DNA from 2 places in the Pseudoalteromonas sp. S408 genome. Region 2 is predicted to be linked to the other one. Evidence: predicted binding sites of a transcription regulator. Region 2 holds the regulator's gene; the other holds the start of a gene.
The links. The regulator sigma-54, encoded in region 2, starts transcription at its own class of promoters, with help from an activator protein. The targets are predictions, from matches to a motif close to GTTGGCACGNNNNTNGNNT.
Positions count from the first base shown of each region.

Region 1: a site for sigma-54 is predicted at 3,550-3,568, ahead of CWB62_RS08915 (hemerythrin domain-containing protein). Genes of this name have one in related genera too.

Region 1 is NZ_PNDY01000009.1:59,821-66,151, reverse strand. It holds gene CWB62_RS08925 (TonB-dependent receptor) at 1-2,338, opposite strand, end outside; gene CWB62_RS08920 (hypothetical protein) at 2,586-2,999, shown strand; gene CWB62_RS08915 (hemerythrin domain-containing protein) at 3,087-3,512, opposite strand; gene CWB62_RS08910 (tetratricopeptide repeat-containing diguanylate cyclase) at 3,707-5,626, opposite strand; gene CWB62_RS08905 (RluA family pseudouridine synthase) at 5,857-6,331, opposite strand, start outside.
Region 2 is NZ_PNDY01000022.1:105,449-111,779, reverse strand. It holds gene mgtE (magnesium transporter) at 20-1,378, opposite strand; gene CWB62_RS15780 (HPr family phosphocarrier protein) at 1,488-1,760, opposite strand; gene rapZ (RNase adapter RapZ) at 1,804-2,649, opposite strand; gene ptsN (PTS IIA-like nitrogen regulatory protein PtsN) at 2,669-3,121, opposite strand; gene hpf (ribosome hibernation promoting factor) at 3,126-3,413, opposite strand; gene CWB62_RS15760 (RNA polymerase factor sigma-54) at 3,440-4,939, opposite strand; gene lptB (LPS export ABC transporter ATP-binding protein) at 5,009-5,734, opposite strand; gene lptA (lipopolysaccharide transport periplasmic protein LptA) at 5,731-6,267, opposite strand; gene lptC (LPS export ABC transporter periplasmic protein LptC) at 6,257-6,331, opposite strand, start outside.

The DNA of each region.
Region 1 (6,331 bases), on a different contig from region 2:
GCGTTAGCTTGGCATTTATTGGCAATTCAGGGAATGCCAAGGTTGCGCCAAAGTAACCGCCTTCAAATACAGGGCGCCAGTTTTTTTGGTTTGTGATGTTATTCACATCTAAACGCAACTTGGTGCTAGGCGTAAATGCATAGCTAGTATTAATGTTTAGCGTGTATTGATCACGAATTTTAACTGTTTGTAAAAGATCTAATGGGTAACTCTTTGTATATAGACCCGAAAAGCCAGTTTGCCATTTCGAATTAATTGAATAATTTCCATTAAAACTGAATGACTGCTCAGGAATACCTTGTACTTGGCTGTTCGACGGTGCAAATGGTGTAAAGCTAGGTGCGCCAACACCGGTACCTGCAATAATGTCTGGGCGTGAGTTGTCAAAGGCATCGGCCACTTGTGCTGAATCTTGACTACTTGCAGAATTATCGTATTGCGCATCAATATAGCTGTAACCTGCGCTTAACCAGTAAGGGTAAGCATCATAAAATACTTGGCTTTCAAAGCCGGTGGTACGAATACCTGTATTACTGCCATCACGGTTACGTAGGCTGCGTCGTTGGCTAAATAGCGCGCCATCAGCATACCAATCGCTGTTGGTTGGTGCATATTTTAAACCAAACTCTACAAGCGTGTTTTCGGTTGCAAAGTTTTGTGCGCTAATAACGTTGCCGCCACCCAGTACATTACCCCCAGCCATACTATTTGATGTGGCTTCGTTATAACTGGCAGCACCGTAGCCGGTGAAATCAACATTTAGTTTGTAATTAAAACTCACTTGGCCTGATTGTAGCGTGTCGTTAATGCTATCGCTGGCTGCAGTTTGGCCTTGTGGTGCAATTGGGTCGCGCGCTTCTACATCGTAATAATCAACACGGTAACCTACACTGGTATGAAATTTATCAGTCCAATCTGAGTCTTGTTGAATTGCAAATCCTGTTTGCCATGAACGTGAGTCAGTAGTGTCTGATAGGTTAAAGTCGCCGCTGCCATCGTTATTTATATCGTACTGCGCACCAGGTGATACGAACACACCAGGGCGAAGCTCAACTAAACGTGCTTTTTGTGCATCGGTTAAGGGAATGCGGCGGTTTGAAAGTGGACCAGTTAAATCAATTGGTAAATCGGCCTCGGTGGTAAATTGGCTGTAGCCAAGTACTTTGTTGTAGCGAACGTCGAAAGCAAAAATTGTTTGCTGGTCGCTATTCCATTGGTAGGTAAGCTCAGTGCGATTTTGCGCAGTGTCGGCACCGTCAATAATTTCAACAAAGCTATTTTGTGCTATTTCTTCACGTTGTAAATGTTGAAAGTAACTAATGTTTTTAATAGAAGCATTTGCGCTTAGCTCGCGTTTGTAAATACTGTGAATTAAATAGGTTGTAGCTTCGTTTTGGTTATCAGGGTCGGTAAGTACGGTGCTGCGATCAATGTTTACTAGCCCAGTAGGCGACACAATTGAACCCGCAGCTGGTACTGTACTGCCATTTGCTTGTACGCCTTGGCCGGTAATATAAAGGCCATGATCGATAAGTGCTTGAGTAGGGCGGTTAATACCGGCGTTGTCGGTAAATTCAACTTGGTATAGTTCAAAGTTAATATCCCAGCTACTTTTGTCATCTGGTAATATTCGTAATGCAGCAAATAAGCTGTCGCTTTTAGTGCCCGAATAATCATAGTAGCTACCATGATCAAGGTGCTCATAGCTTACTCTAAAGCCTACTTTGTCTTTGATTATTGGGGCTGTAAAGTCAATTTGCGCACTGTATTGATCCCAACGGCCTGCTGATAAGCTCGCTTTACCCTTACTTTCGTCAGTCGACGCTTGTTTAGAGTGTAAATTAACAAACCCACCATTACGCTGACTCGAACCGAATAAAACAGGTGGAGCGCCTTTAACAACATCTATCTGTTCTATAGAGTTGAACGATAAAGGAACACCAAAACCGTTGTTTCCTGCTTGACGACGTGTTCCATCTTGAAAAAGCTCACCTAATTGGCCGCGAATTGTAGGCAAACTTGGCGCACCAAATCCACTTGCAGAATAGGTGTTTGGGCTTACTGCTAATACGTCTTGTAAAGTAGTAATGTTTAGTTGCTCTATTAACTCGCTTGAAATAGGTGTTACTGAGCGTGCTATGTCTTGCAATGCTAAATTATCGCCAAAAGGGCCGTCAATTGTTTCATTTTTAACAGAAAGTCCTTGAGACTTTATAACTTGGCCTGCCACTTCAATATGCTCAATCGAATCTTGTGCTTGCGTTTTGTCAGCTGCAAAGGCTACAAGGGGAGTGTTTAATATAGTGGCTAAGGATAGTGCTAAGTATGCGTGTTTCAAGCGTTGTCTCTCTAGTGTAATTAGTTACTGGCGATAAAGACCGAAAGGAATAAAAATATCTTTCAATCAAAGTTTAACTTTTTTAATTTTTAGAATGGATGTCTGCAAATTATGCTTATTATAGTCTTTAAACGTTAACTATTGTTGATTACCAATTCGTATTAAATCTTAATAGTCTGAAATTAATCATAGCTTATACGGTCTTGTTCAATTCTTGGTTTATTTATATATTTTTAAAGGAAATTTTATGACAGGTTCTTTAAGTAGCGATGTTCAAAGCCGTTTACAGTGGTCACTTTTGTCGCTTCGTTTAGGTGTTTTTATAGTAATGATAATGTGGACTCTCGATAAGTTTGTGAATCCGGGTCACAGTGCACGTATATTCGAACACTTTTATGGGATTAATGGCTCTACTGACGTTGTTGCTTATGTATTGGGCGCGCTTCAGCTTATTTTAATGTTGGCATTTTTAGCAGGGATCAAAAAACGAATTACTTACGGTGTGGTTTTTATAATGCATGGTTTGTCTACGTTGTCATCGTATAACCAATACATAGATGGATTTAATAACTTATTATTTTTTGCAGCGTGGCCAATGTGGGCAGCGTGTTTTGCGCTGTATTTATTACGAGATCAAGACTCTAAATTCACAGTAAAGTAGAGCGCTTATACAAAAAAATGGTTATAAGCCAATTAGCTTATAACCAAAATTACACAGGGAGGTGTATGAATTTGTTACCTGCAATGGTTAGTGCATTGCGTCGTTGTATTTATCGCCTAGGCGCTCTTTTTGGCCTTCAGACAGCGCTTTACCCGCTAGCTGAAATACCTCATGTTCTTCTTCATCTAAATGATGATGCACTAAATGGTGTAATTTTTTAGCCTCGACCAACCATGCCGACGAGCTCATTTCGGTGTCTTCAAGTTGTTCAATTAATTCGTCTATTTCGTGGTGTTCGGCAACGCTATGACGGGCTTTTTCTTGTGTTAAGTCTTCACAAATTAATGGATTATAAAAGTAACGTTCTTCAAATTTGGCATGTTCTTCTAGCTGCGTTTTTAGCTCATCCATTAAGCTGTGGCGTTTTTGTGTATCGCCTTTTGTTTGAATAAGCGCATCAACTAATTCGCGTTGTTTATCATGGTCATTACGTAGTGCTTCAAAAATATTCATAAATCTTCCTAATTAATTACGTTGCTTGTAACGATTGAAGCAAACGTAGTGCCATAGTGTAACTTTATGAAATTACTTGGTTTTATATTTGGTGTGTTTGTTAGGCTGTTTTATCTATGTATTTTTTACAGACAAGAGGGTGAAATAATTTCTCACTTACCAAACGTGCTAAAATTTGCTAAACCCTAATGCGTCTAGGGCTGCTCTACATTAACTTGATTGCGGCCATTTTGTTTGGCTTTATAAAGAAGCTCATCGGCATGGATGATGAGTTTTTCAAGTGAGCGATTAGAAGAGGCACTAATTGCTGCGCCTGCGCTAAAAGTAATGGTTTCTGTGTTTTTTAAGCCTTCTATTTCACTACAATAATTAGTTAGCGCATTAGCAATAGAATCGAATGTTGCTTCAACACTTTTTTTATCTACTGTGTTTAAAACAAATAACCATTCTTCACCACCATAGCGGCCAAATTGGTCATCATCGTCGAGTACACTTTGTGCTGCACGCGCAAAGGTAACAAGTACTGCATCCCCTACATCATGGCCATAGGTATCGTTGATATGTTTAAATAAATCTAAATCAACAATAGCAATAGTTGCGTTGCTTTGTTTAAGTGTATTAGCGGCTTTTTTCATTATACCGCGTCGATTAAAACTTTTAGTTAAATAGTCTGTTAGCGCCATACTGTAGTATTTTTTACGCTGAAGTACCTGTTTATAAATGAGTAATAACGACACAAGAACTAAAATAAATGCAATTGTTGCGCTTAAACGCCAAATAATTTTTTGTTGATATTCTTCTTTAGCAAGTAGCTCATTTATGTTTTTGTCGTATTCTAATTGAAGTATTTTTTCTTCTTTTTCTTTCACTTCAAATTTTATTTGCAGTGTTTTAATGTTTGTTTCGCTGGTGGCTTCGTAATGCTTTTTCATAAATGTAAGCATTTGCTCCATAGCATCAAATGCATCGTCTGTTTTGTTTAGGTTTCGTTTTAATTGATATCGCTTTTGAAGAAATTCAGCTTTGTAAATGCTGCGACTAAAGTCGTCTAACATCGAAAATACTTGATCATTCATTTTATCGGCTTTTTCAGGTAAGCCTTGTTTTGAATAGATATCTAACATTAAGATCATTGTTGCTAGTTTCATATCGCCTATTTCAGCTGCACGGGCAACTTTAAGGTTTTTATTTGCTAGGGTTAAAGCGTCTTCGTAGTTTTCTTGTTTATACAAAATGTTAGCAATTGAATACTGTGCAAAAGAAAGTCCTTTTTGCATATCAACAGATTCAAAATAGGCGAGTGCTTTATCAAAATAAATAAGTGCTTCTTGTAGCTTGTTTATTTCAAGCAATACGTTACCTAAACTCCAATAGGCTTTTGCTGTATATAAGCCATCTTGTGTTTGCTGGTAAGCAACGAGTGCTTTTTTAGCGTAAATAATGCCTTTTTCTTTTTCGTCTAAGTAATTATAAGCGTCGGCTATTTTTCTATAGAAGTAACCTTGCGATGCAATATCATTTTTTTGAATTGCTAGCTCTAATCCGTCAAGTGCAACACTTAAGGTTTTTTTTAGGTCATCTGTTTCTGTATAATAAAACGCGAAGGCTTTTAATATGATAATTTTTTCGGCGGGTGTAGATTGCGCATAACGCGTTTCTAATTTTTTAATAACATCGCTTGCTTGTTTGAGCTTTTTTTTCAAGCTCAGTAATTTTAGTTGTGACTCTAAAAATAGCAGTAAAATGTCGGGCTGTTTAGGCAGTTGTTGATTTGCTAAATACTCATTAAGGTGGGCATTTAGCTCATCATACTTTTCTTGTCTAAAAAGAAGCTCGGCATAAATGGCAGCGGATTCTAAATGTAGTGAGTTACTATACTTTAATTTACTCAGTTCATACGCTTGAGTAATTTGTTTTTTGTTTTGCAGGTAATCAAGCTTATCGGTTCTTACATTTTTAATAAGTACGCTTACGGCTTTTTGGCTTAACTCAATGGAGGACGTATTTGCAGAGTTAGCAGTACTTTGAAAAGTGGCAAGTAAAAAAAAGATAACGACAACCGGCTTAATCACTGCCCTGAGGTAGCTCATTTGCGTTTGTATATTTATCATCATGTTAGTCCCTTACCAATTTAGTATACGTTACTTAATACTACGACAACGCTCAGTTATTTAAACTGTGTGCGTAAAATTACACCCAAAATGTGTAGCTAATAAAATATAAATAGATGTTTTCACGGCGTTAATCATGTAATCACATTATCATAAAAGTTATTTTAAAAAATATCTACGTCCATAATCTTAGTATTAGCACGGTATTAAACGCATAATTTAATGCTTAATTATTAAAAATCAGCGGCAACTTTAAACTCTAATCGTTCATGAGTAATCGGGTGTGTGAACGCCAAGTACTCAGCGTGCAGATGTAATCGGTCTGCTTTTTTACCATAGTGTGTATCACCAACAATAGGGGTATTTAAACCCAAAACATGTGCACAGTGCACTCGCAATTGATGTGTGCGGCCTGTTTTAGGATATAGCTGCAAGCGTGTTGTGTTGTTTTTTCGCTCAAGCACTTGCCATGTTGTTAGTGAAGGCTTACCTTTTTGGTAACACACTTTTTGGCGCGGTTTATCATCAAAGTCTGGTGTAAGGGGTAACTCTATAGTCCCGCTTTCTTGCTCTATGTTGCCGTCGACTAAAGCAACGTAGCGTTTTTCTATTGTGCGCTCAATAAATTGTTTTTGAATGGCTTTATGTGCCCGTTTATTTAGGGCAATAATTAATAGCCCGGAAGTAGACATATCCAATCGGTGCACA
Region 2 (6,331 bases):
TTTTGTGACAGTTTTATAATTATATTAATAGCCAGGTAGCGGTGCCTAAAAAGGCAAAAATACCCACAATATCGGTCACTGTTGTCAGCACTACACTACCTGCAAGTGCGGGGTCTATATTCATTTTTTTAAGTAAAATAGGGATACTCGCCCCAGCCACGCCAGCTACCACTAAATTCATAAACATAGCAAAAGCAAGCACGCCGCCGAGCATAAAGTCCCATTGCCATAGTGCAATGACACCCGCTATTAATAATGACCATAAAATACCATTAAGCGCACCTATGGCCAGTTCTTTCATCATTAAAAAACGTTGGTTAGTTTGATTAATATGACCGACAGCAATACCACGAATAACAAGCGTAAGCGACTGGCTACCAGCAACACCACCCATAGAAGGTACAATGCCATTAAGCACTGCTAATATAGGTAAAATATCGAGTGTGCTTTCAAAAAAACTAGCTACAAAGGCGGCTGCAAGCGCCGTCAATAAGTTAACTCCTAACCATACTGAGCGTTTTTTAGAGCTTTTTAGGACGGGAGCAAAGGTATCTTCTTCATCATCAAGACCTGCCAAGCTCAGTAAGCTATGCTCGGCGTCTTCTCGTATAACGTCGACAATATCATCGATTGTGACACGACCTAGCAGTTGATCATTATCATCAACAACAGGGGCAGAGATCCAATTATGGCGTTCGAATAATTGTGCAACTTCACTTTCATCCATAGATATTGGAATTGACTCACACTCTTCATCCATTAAGTCGCGAACAATTTTTTCAGGTGAATTAGTCAGTAATGTACTCAGCGATAAAGCACCAATAAAGCAGTTATGTTTATCAACTACATACAGATCATCTGTGCCTTCAGGTAACTCTCCACGAAGTCGAATGTAGCGTAGTACTACATCAATGGTAACGTCTGGACGAATAGTTACCGTATCGGTGTTCATGAGCGCGCCAGCAGAACGCTCTTGATAAGACAACGCCTGTGTTGCGCGCTCTCTGTCTTGAATATCCATAGCGCTAACAACGTCTTTATAAACGGTGTCAGGCAAGCTACGTAACACTTCGCCTAAGTCATCGTGCCCCATATCTTCAGTAGCGGCAGCAATATGCTCAGGTTCCATTTGGGCTATGATGCCTAAACGTACGTCTTCTGATAACTCTTCTAGTACGTCACCTTGAACATCAGGGTCAACAAGTTGCCAAAGTAATCGACGAATTTTATGAGGAGACGACTCTAATAATAAAGCAGTATCACATGGGGCGGTTTTTGCGAGCATGCGTCTAACTTGAACAAACTGGCCACTATTAAGTGACTTAGTCACTTGTTTTAGTTGTTGTAGTGGGTAGTCTTGTTCAAAAGCTTCGGGCATTGGCGTCCTTTATTTATATTGTAACTGTTACTTAGTGGGTGGGAGAGTACGAACTATTAGCCAGTTATTTTTGATTATAGTTATTTTATTTAATTGTTAAAAATTAACGTTACTCTTGCTCGTTAAATCGTTGCGAAATAAGCTCTCCAACTGCATTTAAAGCTTGTTTTGCATCAGGTCCTTCACATACCACTTTAACTTCTTTACCTTGGCTACTTTCAAGTAGCATCAGTGCTAATACACTATCACCAGCAGCTTCTTTGTCATCTTGAAATAAAGTGATTGAAGCATCAAATTTAACAGCAAGTTGAGCCAATACTGTCGCGGCTCTGGCATGTAGCCCTAATTTATTTTGTATTAAAAAAGTGTCTTCTATGCGCATACATTACTCTATCAAAGCTGAACAGGTTATTAGTTTATATAAATTATTTTTCTTGTTCTCTGTGGCGTATTTTTACATTAGGGTGTGTAACTGCAAAGCTTTCACCAATTGTTTGCGCTAAATATACAGAGCGATGTTGTCCGCCAGTACAACCAATAGCAATCGTTAAGTAGCTACGGTTATTGCGTTCTAAATGGGGCAACCAGGTTTGCACAAAAGTTTGTATTTGCCATGTGAACTTTTGAACTATGCTGTGGCTAGCTAAATAATCTTTTACTGGCTGGTCTAAGCCATTGAGTGGTTTTAGTTCAGGCTCCCAATGTGGGTTAGGTAAAAAACGTGCATCAAATACGTAGTCTGCTTCTTTAGGAATGCCATGTTTAAAACCAAATGATTCAAATGTGACAATCAGCTGCTTGTCTTTTTTACCTAATATTTTTTCACGAATCGATTCAGCGAGTTGATGAACACTCAAGTCGCTTGTATCTATCATGTAATCGGCACGAGTAGTTAGCACATCAAGCAGTTCTTTTTCTTTTTTTATAGCTAAATCTAGCGGAAGCGAATCGATTGATAGAGGGTGCAAGCGTCTTGTTTCTGAGAAACGTTTAATTAATGTTTGATCTTCACTGTCTAAATAAAATAGTGTTGGTTTTGTAAAACCCGGTAAATATTCAATAATATGATTAAATTCATCTTGTTCTTTTGGCAAGTTTCGCACGTCGATGCTTACAGCGATTTTATCGTAGTTATCAGAAACGCTTCTTACCAAAGAAGGTAATAAATTTACAGGGATGTTATCTACGCAATAATAACCTAGATCTTCAACAACGCGTAAAGCAACCGACTTACCAGAACCAGAACGGCCACTTATGATAATCAACTCCATTAATCACCCTTTAAATTTACTACGATTGGTCAACAATAATTTGATACAGCTCGGCGTCCGATTTAGCACAGCGTAGCTGCTTGCAAAATTCTTTATTTTTTAGTTTATCAGCTATCGTCGCTAGCGTCTTTAAGTGTTGCTGGTTATCGCCATCAGGTACGATGAGTGCAACAAAAATATCAACTGGTCGATTGTCTATAGCATCAAAGTTAATCGGTGTTTCACTTACTAATACTAATGCTAAAGGTTCTTGTGCGCCGCTCATTCGACCATGTGGAATAGCTATGCCTCTTCCTATTCCTGTGCTACCTAGCTTTTCGCGAGTTAATAAAGCGCCCAAAATATCTTGTTGAGACAAATACGGTAATTTATCGTGAGCAAGCTCGCTAATAAACTCTAAAATTCTTTTTTTACTATTAAAAAGGACCGCAGCTTTGCTGCAGTCCTGGCATATAAGTGAACTTAGTTTCATCATATTAGTGTCGAGCAAGCTTCTCTTTGTGTTTAATTACTTGACGGTCAAGCTTATCAATCAATGAATCAATCGCTGCATACATATCTTGATGTTCAGTGGATGCGAATAATTCAGCGCCACTTACATGAATAGTTGCTTCTGCTTTTTGATTTAATTTTTCTATATCAAGAATGACATGAACATTATTAATATGATCAGAGTGCCTTTCTAGCTTCGCAAATTTGGTATTTATATAGTCTCTTAATGAATCAGTTAGTTCTACATGACGACCAGTTAAATTTAGTTGCATAAGCATTACCCTCTTTGTTTAGCGTCTTAGATCAGACTCTTTCGCTGATTTGACGGTGGAATAGCAAGAGATTCGCGGTATTTTGCGATTGTACGTCTTGCTACTTTAATTCCTTGCTCAGCCAATATATCCGCAATTTTGCTATCACTCAATGGTTTTGCTGAGTTTTCTGCTGCGATTAGTTTTTTGATAAGTGCTCGTATCGCTGTGGATGAACATTCTCCACCATTTTCGGTGCTTACATGGCTTGAGAAAAAGTATTTAAGCTCAAATATTCCACGCGGTGTGTGCATGTACTTTTGAGTCGTTACGCGCGAAATTGTCGATTCGTGCATTTCTACCATTTCGGCTACATCATTTAAAACCATAGGTTTCATGGCTTCTGGACCGTGTTCAAAAAAGCCTTGTTGTTGTTTTACGATACAGTTAGTTACTTTTAAAAGCGTGTCGTTTCTGCTTTCTAAACTTTTAATAAACCATTTAGCTTCTTGTAAATGTGAGCGAATAAACTGGCTATCACCGCTCGACTTAACTGTACGCGACATTGCAGCATATTGGCTGTTTACACGAATTTTTGGCATGCTGTCTGGGTTTAGTTCAACAACCCAGCGGCCTTTAATTTTCTTAACTGACACATCTGGTATTACATATTCAGACTCTTCTCGCACTATTGTGTCTGCAGGCTTTGGGTTAAGCGTATGAATAAGTGTCATTACTTCTTTAAGCTCATCTTCTTTGAGCTTCGTTTTTTTCATTAATGTACGGTAGTCGCGAGCAGCTAACAAATCTATGTGCTCGGTTAAAATCATTTTTGTTTCGTCAATAAAAGGGGTGCCTTTATCAAATTGATTTAACTGAATACACAAACATTCTTGTAAGCTTCGTGCTGCAATACCAACAGGGTCAAATAATTGAATACGCTTTAAAACTGCTTCAATTTCATCAAGTTCAACCTCAACGTCATCGTCGTTATCTTGATTAAAGCTCTCTAAAATTTCTTCACAGCTGAGGGTTAATATGCCTGAGTCGTCCACGGCTTCAACTATTGCAATAGCAATCGCTTCATCCGTAGGGCTAAATGGCGTTAGTTGTAATTGCCACATTAAGTATTCGTGAAGCGTTTCAGTCGATGCACCTTGATAAATAGACTCATCTTCAGGCATGGGGCCTGAAGACGATGCTGGGGCGGCACTCATGTACTCATCCCAGCTAACGTCCATTGCCATGTCGTCACTGACGGTATCTTTTGCTAGGGCTTCACCACTGTCTTGTTCATACTCACTGGGGACTTCATCTGCAGATGCACTTACTGTCACTTCATCATTATCTGCTTTTTGCTCATTTTTGCCTGCAAGGTCATCGGCATAGTCTTGCTCCTCAACCTCAAGTAATGGGTTGCTGTCGAGCGCTTCTTGTATTTCTTGCTGAAGATCCAATGTGCTTAATTGCAGCAAGCGAATAGCTTGTTGCAACTGAGGTGTCATTGTAAGTTGCTGGCCCATGCGCAGCTGTAGTGATTGCCTCATGTATCTCTAACAATCCTTTTAAGTTGTTATAATTAATACTAGCAGATGCATACAAATAAGGCGTAAATGTTACAGCCTAAATTGCTCGCCTAAATATACATCGCGTACAGTTTTATCGTTTAATACGTGTTCAGGGGTACCAGAAGCAATCAGTTCCCCATGAGAAACTATGTAGGCTTTTTCGCAAACATCAAGGGTTTCTCTTACATTATGGTCTGTTATTAATACACCAATACCACGCTTTTTAAGGTGTTCAATAATTTTTTTAATATCCAACACTGAAATAGGGTCAACGCCGGCAAACGGTTCGTCTAATAAAATAAACTTTGGATCTGCAGCTAAAGCACGTGCAATCTCTACTCGGCGACGCTCTCCGCCCGATAGTGCCATACCTTTACTGTCGCGAATGTGTTGAATGCTAAATTCATCCAATAGATTATTAAGTGTATCTTCTCTGGCTTGCTTAGTGAGCTCCTTTCGAGTTTCTAAAATAGCCATTAAGTTTTGATATACGGTTAACTTTCTGAATATAGACGACTCTTGCGGCAAGTAGCCAATGCCTAATCTAGCACGACTGTGCATAGGTAAAAGAGTAATATCGTTCTCGTCGATAGATATTTTACCTTTATCGCTAGGGACTAAGCCTACAATCATATAAAACGTGGTGGTTTTACCCGCACCGTTTGGACCAAGTAAACCCACTATGCTACCGGCTTTAACTTCTAAGCCTACATTTTTAACGACTTCTCGGCCTTTGTAGCTTTTGGCTAATAGCTCTGCTTTTAATGTACTCATGGCTGACCTTTATCGCTTTTTTTTGGCTCCACAGGTACTAAAATGGTGTGCACGCGGTCAGTTGAGCTTTCATCTTTTTCGGCGCTAATGAGTTGTTGCTCAATATCGTAGGTAATACTTTTTGCATTCATTTTTTGCCCAGCTTGAGAGACCTGTGCATCTCCAATTAATGTTAAAAAACGTTTAGAAACATCGTATCTAACTTCATTAGCGCTGGCGCTCATTATTGTGCCGTCGGCTTGTTTTTCTTCAAAATAAGCGGGTGTACCTGTGGCAATTAACAGTTGCTTGTTATCACCCAATTCATCGCGTTTATGCACTTCTAGGCGGTCAGCAGTAATTTTTCTGTCGCCGTGAATAATTTCAACGTTTTTTTCGAATATACCTACATTTTCTTTTAGTTGACCTTCTTGCTTATCTGCACTAATCGAAATTTGATTTGCAGCAAGTGGCGCCGTTGGTTCAGCAGCATTTGCACCGAGTGCAAGTATAAATGTTGGAATAATAAAGAGTGTTAATAGTTTATTGGTCATAATAAATAGTTCGCGTATGGTTAATTAGTTTTATCACTTCGGTTTTTAAATCGGCTTCGAGGCC